One region of the Paenibacillus sp. GbtcB18 genome, then DNA from elsewhere that is predicted to be linked to it. Evidence: predicted binding sites of a transcription regulator. Region 1 holds the regulator's gene; the other holds the start of a gene.
What was found. The regulator NrdR, encoded in region 1, represses ribonucleotide reductase genes. The targets are predictions, from matches to a motif close to AACACNATATATNGTGTT.
Positions count from the first base shown of each region.

Region 1 (4,211 bases):
AAAGCCGCGATGCCTTCCACATAGACATGCTCGTAGTCCGTGATTCCGATGAATGCCATAATTCCGCGCAAATATTTGTCGGTAAATTCAAAGTCCGCGGCCGGTCCTTCGGAATAAATGCCTCCGCGCGCTTGGATGTGAACGACTTTTTTACCGGACATGAGCCCTTCGGGTCCGTTGGCGGTATAACGGAACGTTTTTCCCGCAATCGCGATGTTGTCGATGTAAGCTTTCAGCATCGGCGGGTAGCTCAGGTTCCACATCGGAGTGACGAATACGTAGCCGTCCGCCGACAAAAACTGCTCCAGCACTTCATTCATCCGGTTGATAGCAGCCGCTTCCGTTTCATTGAGCGCTTCACCGGCACGCAGCTTATCCCAGCCGTTCAGCACATCGGCGTCGATAAGGGGAATATGCTCTTCGTACACATCTACGCGTTCCACTTGAAGATCCGGATTTTCTTTCGACACCGCCTCCAGAAAATGTTCCCCGACCTGAAGACCGAAAGAACGGTCCACCTCTCTTGGATTTGCAGTGATATATAATAATTTGTTCATTTTGATTTCCTCCTAGTCGGATTTCGAATATTTGTATCGGCTAACTTGTATTCAATAACTTACTTTATGTAAGTATATTATCATAGTCACTTTCTTTTGTAAAGCAGCTATATAAAATTTAATTCCAGGCAGTCCAATGCGTACAAAAAAAACCGCCGGAATCCGGCGGCTCTTAGCCTTCGATAAGGTTCTACTCCGGCATCACCCAAATGATTTGGGCCGTCCGGATAAAAAATTTCTTACCGTCCTCCTGTACCACGACATGATCCGGTTTCACATCTGTCAGAACACCCCGGTTGCTTCCGCGAACCGTCTCTACCACCACACCTCGGCCGACAATCGTTCTAAGCGTCAGATACACATAGGGATCGATGCTGAAAAAAGGCTGCGGCACCGCGACCGGAGCGCCTCCAGAAAGGGCGCCCGCCTCAAGAGCGCCGTAGCCGTAGCCGTAGCCCCCCTGCCCTGCCCCTCCGCCGACCGATCCGAAGTCTCCCTGCGGGAAAGGCGCGAAACCTCCGCCTCCGGATTGAGAACCCGGAGGAAATCCCGCCTGTCCTGGCCAGCCGTCGGCTGAGCCGAAGCTCTCCGGGTAAGCTCCCTGCGGCGGAAAAGCGCCGGTCATCCCTCCCGGTGGCGGACCTTGAGTGAACGGTGGCAGATTGCCCCCGCCTCCGAACGGAGAGCCCTGCTGGGGCGGATACCCCGGCAGCTGCGCCTGCCCCTGTGTCACTTTCGTGTAATCGGGAACTTCGGGTTTCCCGAATCCCCACGGCACTCCCTGCCCGTTTCCTTGCGTCATCGACATATCGTCGCCTCCTTTGAGCCGTTCCACCCTGAAAGATATGGCGGCGGATGCGGAGATATGCCTGTTGCCTTCCCGCTGTTATCTTCGGCTGTGCGGGAGATGCCTGTAGTTCCGGCCATTCCCCCCGGCTAAACGGCAAAAAAGACTTTCCTCTTTTCAAGAAGAAAGCCTTGCAAGCTCGTTCCGGCCTCTAACCGTCCGATTTCAATGCGCTCAAATTCGTTTTGCCTAAAATTTGCTCCAGTTCCTTCAGGAACATGTTGATATCTTTAAACTGCCTGTACACCGACGCAAAGCGGATATAGGCCACCTCGTCGACCGGGTAAAGCTGCTCCATCACGAGTTCTCCGATTCTCATGCTGTCCACTTCCGCGTGAGCCATATTACGCACCTGCATTTCGACCTCGGAGACGATTTGCTCCAGCCGGTCCACGGATACCGGGCGTTTCTCGCAGGCTCTGATTAACCCGCGCAAAATTTTGTCGCGGTTAAATTCCTCGCGGCTGCCATCCTTCTTGATCACGATAAGAGGCGTTTCCTCCACCATCTCGAACGTCGTAAACCGCCGCTGGCACTTCTCGCATTCTCTGCGCCGGCGGATCGATTTGTTGTCGTTAGCCGAGCGGGAGTCCAGTACTTTCGTGCCGTTGTGCTCGCAAAACGGGCATTTCATCGGGGATTCCTCCTCTCGTCCGTTCTTTATTTTTACTCCCAAATGTTGCTTGTTATCAAGCCTACAAAAACGCACATAATAGTTCTACCATCGACAAGGAGGTGAACAGAAATGGGTGCAGGACAATCTCGCAGCAGCAACGTACTGGTTGTTCCACAAGCTAACCAAGCTTTGGATCAGCTGAAATATGAAGTTGCCCAAGAGCTTGGTATTGCGATTCCTCAAGACGGTTACTACGGTAACATGGCTACTCGCGACACGGGTGCTATCGGGGGTCACATTACTCGCAGACTGGTGCAAATCGCCGAACAACAACTGGCCGGTCAAGGCCAATCCCGCTAACTTCTAGCGGAAACCAAGCAGCAACGAAGTATCGGATCCGGCGGCTACACCCGCCGGGTTCGGTGCTTCTTTATTTGCTTCCCGCGCTTTGATCCCATTCCTCGCCGTAAAGCTTCTTGAATTTCTGCTGATAATACAGCACCCTCTGTACATAATGCCGGGTTTCGCCGAACGGGATCTTGTTGATGGTTTTTTCCGTCCCGTCCCAGACGCCGTTGTTTTTCCACTTGCTGACGTTTCCCTGACCCGCGTTATACGCGGCTATAGAATAAAGCCAGTTTCCTTTGTACTGCTTGTTCAGCCAAGCCAGGTACCAGGAGCCAAGCTGGATATTATGTTTCGGGTCGCGGAAGTCGGCCGATTTCGTATTGGACGTTTCGCGAATCCATTCCGCCGTATCGGGCATGAGCTGCATAATGCCGACAGCTCCTTTTTTGGATTCCCGGTCGTGGTTGAAATTCGTCTCCACTTTGATGATCGCCGCAATCAGAAACGGATCGACCTGGTACTGTGCGGCATTCTGCCGGATTTCTTCACGATAGTGAATGGGATAGATCATCTGCCCGATAAAAAGACCGTTGCTGAACAGAAGAAAAACAAATCCGAGCAGCAGCAGGGCGAATACCCGCTTTTTCCGCAGAAGCTTCATTACAGCCCCCTTTGAAGCCAGAACCGCTCGACAAGCTGCTCCGTCTGCTCCAGGGTCCCCGAATTGTCGATACAGCTATCCGCAAGCTCTTTTTTACGTTCAATGGGCCACTGGGCCGCAAGCCGGGATTCCGCCTGTTCGGCGTTCAGTCCGTCCCGCTCCATCAGTCTCCTCAGCTGGACATCTCTCGGCACATAAACGACCATAACGGACGAAAACATGCTTTGAAGTCCCGATTCGTAGAGCAAAGGCACGTCCACCACGACAAGCTTGTCCGGAAATTCACGCTCCGCGGCGGCCATTCTTTCTTTCATGAGAGCACGGATGGACGGATGCAGAAGATCTTCGAGAGCTTTCCGCGCTTCTTCGTTCCCGAAAACCGTCTCGCCCAGTTTTTTACGGTGGAGCGAGCCATCCGGCAGCAGCATATCTTGTCCGAAATGCGCGGCGACCTGGGCCAGAACGGGGCTCCCCGGCTCTACCACTTCGCGCGCGATCCGGTCGGCGTCTATAAGAATCGCACCGCGGCGGACAAGCATGGCCGAGACCGTGCTTTTGCCGCAGGCGATACCTCCCGTGAGTCCTATATTCATTTCACTCGACTCCCACGTCAATCACATTTTTTAAGGTATAACAGCTAAAACAGTTTGGAAATGCCCATCAGGATCAGGACGATTCCCGGCAGCACCGAAACTTTACGAATCCAGCCGAGCCCCGAATACTGATAGCCGATTTTCAGGCCGAAGTAAATAAAGAGTCCGCTCGTTACCGCGATTACCGCCGATGTCAGCAGCGGGGTATACCCGATCAAAGCGGCACCGATTCCCGCGCCGAAAGCGTCAAGGGACAGCGCGATTCCGAGCAGCGTCGCTTCCGAAGAAGAAATGTTGCCGGATCGGTCCACGTCGGCCGCAGAAGGCGTACGCAGAATCTGAATTACGAGTCCGAGCCGCTTGATCTCGATCGAAAGCATCCGCGGCTCGCGCTCCGTTTCTGTCCCGTTGGCTTCAGGGCGGCGGGCCGCAACCGGATTAGACTGGAATACGGCTTCCAAACGGGACGTTCCGGCCGTTACCGCAGCCTTTCCGTTCTCCGCCTGTGTACGTTCCTTTTCATCACCGTCGCCGTCATTGCCCTGCTTCTGTGCCAGAAACTGAACCAGCGCCCAGATTCCGATGCCCA
Region 1 is NZ_JAGXJX010000005.1:205,261-209,471, reverse strand. It holds gene KVT34_RS16760 (FMN-dependent NADH-azoreductase) at 1-557, opposite strand, end outside; gene KVT34_RS16755 (YuzF family protein) at 748-1,365, opposite strand; gene nrdR (transcriptional regulator NrdR) at 1,556-2,038, opposite strand; gene KVT34_RS16745 (alpha/beta-type small acid-soluble spore protein) at 2,150-2,380, shown strand; gene KVT34_RS16740 (lytic transglycosylase domain-containing protein) at 2,451-3,029, opposite strand; gene coaE (dephospho-CoA kinase) at 3,029-3,622, opposite strand; gene KVT34_RS16730 (MntP/YtaF family protein) at 3,667-4,211, opposite strand, start outside.

Region 2 (4,211 bases), on a different contig from region 1:
ACCCACACATAAGGACTGAGACCGGTGTTTTTTTGAAAAATTCGAATCCAATTTTGCATGGTCTCTTCACCTTTTCTGCGGCGCCGTTTTACATCCATTTTAGCATAAACCGTTAAGTTTGGGGTTATTCGCCCTGGAAACCCGGCTTCGGATTTTTCAGGACATCGCTTGCGGCTCCCGTCTTACGGAGCACATGTTTGACATCTTTAAAGCTTACGAACGTCTTGCCTTTTTCGTCCCACAGACGGAACCGGAGAGACTGAAGGCTCGTGCGGAGCGTGATGGTCGTCGCTTTTTGCAGAGGAGGCGTGGAGTTGTGCGCTTGTTCCAGGTGGTAATTCGGCACTCTCGGGCTCAGATGATGAACGTGATGGTAGCCGATGTTGCCTGTGATCCACTGCAAAACTTTCGGAAGCTGGTAGTAAGAGCTGCCGTCAACGGCCGCTTTCACGTAGCTCCACTCGTCTTCCTTCTCGAAGTAGGAATCTTCGAACTGGTGCTGCACATAGAAGAGCCAGATGCCCAGCAGTCCCGAGACGAAGAAGACCGGCGCCTGCACGAGCACGAATGCCTGCCAACCGATCAGCCAGCACATCAGCGCATACAGCAGCACGATGGAGATGTTGGTTACATACGTGTTGATGCGTTCCTTGCGCTTCGCTTTCTTGCGGTTGAAACGGTACTGTATCAGGAAGACGGCAATCGGCCCGAGGCCGAACATGACCAGCGGATTGCGGTAGATGCGGTAAGCGGCTTTGCGGAACCAGGGAGCCGCCGCGTATTCTTCCACGGTCAGCACCCACATGTCTCCGGTGCCGCGCTTGTCGAGATTGCTGCTGGTGGCGTGGTGCACGGAGTGGCTGTATTTCCACTGCTCGTACGGACACAGCGTCAGAACGCCGGTAATGGTGCCGAGAATATCGTTCGCCCGGCGGCTTTTAAAGAAAGACTGATGACAGCAGTCGTGAAATATGATGAACGTCCGGATGACAAACCCGGCTGTGATTAAAGTTAGAGGAAGCGTGATCCAGTAGGAGACGGAAAGGCTTACGTAAGCCGCATACCACAGCAGGAGGAGAGGCACAATCGTGTTGAAAATCTGCCGGATACTGGATTTTGTATCGGTTTTTTCGTAGGGGGCGACATCTTTTTTCAAATTCATAACTTTCGTCTGAGACATTCTTATGTGTCCTCCTCGTTCTGACGCGGGGCATTCACCTGGCATCAGCGCGCTATTCTACCCCCATTATAGGGATAACCGCTTGCGAGCAGTAGTCATAAACGTCATGAGGGCACATGATAAATGTCATATAGGGCGGAGGGGAAAATACAGCGAGAATGCACCGAAACGGCTTCTTTCAAGGGAAAAGACACGGATTCCCGAAGGTTCGGAGGAGACGGCCGGGATGCGGTCAGTAAAAATCCGCCCGGTTCTCTTCGTCCGCTATGTCCTGAACCTCTTCGGGCGTGATGATCATGACGGCGTATCCGTCTTCGTTCTGCTTCTTGAGGGCCCGCTCCTTCATAAAACGGGGACTCCCCTCGCCCGCTTCTTCGTCATAAAAAAGAAGAAGCCCGTCCGTTTTGCGCAGGAGAAGATCGTCCCGTGCCTGAAGCTGCCACACGCCGGCATACGGCTGCTTGCTGACGGCTCCGTAGAAATCCACGTCCTTCAGGATGCCGCGGTAAAACTCCTGCTTGTCTTCCTTCCATTTCTCTTCCGGGTTGGCGTAGGCGGTCAGAATCGAAAGCTTCAGCTGAGGATACTCCTTCTTGAGTCCGATCACGACCTCGCATGCCCACAGATCGACCCCATATTGTCCCGGCGTGATCACCCATTCCAGCCCGTCTTCGATGAGCGGGACAAGCCGGCCTGCGATCGCTTTTTTGATATATTCAATGCCTTCATGCTTTTCGTTAAAAATGTTCAGCTCATGCGCCCGGTAGCCGGTTACGAGAAGATTTTTCAACTGCGGACACTCCTTAGGTGCGGGTGATAACGTACATCTTCCAATATACACGAAAAGAAGGGATTCCGCCTGCGGAAGGATGGGCCTTGCTTGTCTGTGATTAAACCGACACCAAAACACTAGATCATGTGCTAGATTAATTAAAAACATCTATATATAGTGTTTTTGGAAGGGAGACATCTACATGTCGTTGTTAGACAGGACGGGCCTGGGCAGCGTCGATGCCGTGCTGGAGGAAATAAAACAATGGGGAGACGCCATCATGGAGGGCAGCGATGCCGATCTTCTGCGCGAGAATGCCAATCTGAACGGAGAGAGTTTCTCGGGGAAAATGAGCAAGTTCGGAAGCGAGTATGCCAGATGGTATGCCCGGCGTTTTACGATGCCTGCGGTGCTGGTAGAGGCTGTAGACGCCAATTATTTGTATGTGCACGATCTGGACCAATACGTACTCGGGACGACCAATTGCATGTTTATTCCGTTCGCCAAACTGCTTCGGCGAGGATTTGATACGGGCAGCGGCAGCGTGCGGTCGCCAAACTCCATCTCGTCGGCTATGGCGCTTGTCGCCATCATCTTTCAATCGCAGCAGAACGCCCAGTACGGCGGTGTTTCCGCCAATAAGCTCGACCATGATCTTGCTCCTTATGTGGCCAAGTCGTTTGCCAAACATTTCAGGAAGGCGCTGCGTTATTTCGGTGAGAACGAACCGGCAGACGACGAGCGGGGCATCTCGATGAGCCAGGCGGATTTGCGGGTATTGTGCCCCGAATCTTACCGCTATGCGCTTGAAGAGACCGAAGAGGAAACGATGCAGGGCGCAGAGAGTCTGATTCATAACCTGAACACCATGTCCAGCCGCGCGGGCGGGCAAATCCCGTTTACCAGCATCAACTACGGGACCTGTACTTCCCCCGAAGGGCAGTTGGTCATTCAGTCCATTTTAACGGCTACGATGAGAGGACTCGGGCACGGGGAGACGCCGATTTTTCCTATTCAGATCTTCAAATGCAAGAAGGGCGTAAATCTGGAACCCGGAGACCCGAATTACTCCCTGTTCCTGAAAGCGGCTGAATGCTCGTCGCGAAGGCTGTATCCGAACTTCGCCAATCTCGATGCCCCGCTCAACCTCGAACATTACTACCCGGCCGATCCCGATACGGAGTTCGCCACTATGGGCTGCCGTACCCGGGTTGTCGCCGACCGCTTCGGCCGGAACCGTTTGTCCGGCAAAGGCAATCTGTCTTTCAATACGCTGAATCTGGTGAAGCCGGGCATCGAGTACGGCATCGTTTCGGGCCGCCGCAGTAAGGCGGATGAAGCGGGCTTTTACCGTAAACTCACTCGTTATCTCGAGATTGCTCTTGACGGATTGCTGCACCGCTTCGGCATTCAAGCCGCCCAGAAAACTAAAGCATCGGATTTCATGATGCGGGAAGGAGTCTGGGAAGGCGGGGAACAGCTTGATCCCGACGATACCGTAGGCGACCTGCTCAAACACGGCAGTCTGTCTATCGGGTTCATCGGCCTGGCCGAATGCATGAAAGCGATGTACGACTCCCACCACGGTGAAAGCCCGCAGGTGTACGCCAAAGCCATCGAGCTGATCCGCTATCTGCGTCATTTCTGCGATGCCAAAAGCGAGGCGCTGAACATCAACCTTACGCTATTCGCGACTCCTGCCGAAGGATTGTCCGGCAAGTTCACCAAGCGGGACCGGGAAGCTTACGGCTGCCTGCCCGGTGTCACCGACCGTGAATATTACACGAACTCGTTTCATATTCCGGTGTATCATCCAGTGACATCGGCGGAAAAAATCAGTCTGGAGGCCCCGTTCCACGAATTATGCAACGCCGGAGCCATCACCTACGTGGAACTGAATGGGAATGCCCGCAATAACCTGCCCGCCTTTGTCAAAATCATTAAGTTTGCACTTTCCCGGCAGGTCAGCTATTTCAGCATCAATCACCCCATCGACCGCTGCAGTGCTTGCGGTTACGAAGGCATTATCGGCGCCGTTTGTCCCGGTTGCGACAGTCATGAAAAGGACGTGCATATCCGCCGCCTGCGCCGTGTGACCGGCTATCTGACCGGAGACTACCAGACTCGCTTTAACGGGGCCAAGCAGGCCGAGGTCAGAGACCGGGTGAAGCACAGTCCATGAATATTTGCGGTTATGCACCGGAGACCATTGACGAAGGCGAGGGGCTGCGGACAGCGCTCTATATTAGCGGTTGCCGG
Region 2 is NZ_JAGXJX010000009.1:143,218-147,428, forward strand. It holds gene KVT34_RS23635 (sensor histidine kinase) at 1-59, opposite strand, end outside; gene desA (Delta(5) desaturase DesA) at 125-1,180, opposite strand; gene KVT34_RS23645 (SLOG family protein) at 1,413-1,970, opposite strand; gene KVT34_RS23650 (anaerobic ribonucleoside triphosphate reductase) at 2,155-4,134, shown strand; gene nrdG (anaerobic ribonucleoside-triphosphate reductase activating protein) at 4,131-4,211, shown strand, end outside.
Region 2: the regulator NrdR is predicted to act here: its motif matches at 2,117-2,134, upstream of KVT34_RS23650 (anaerobic ribonucleoside triphosphate reductase).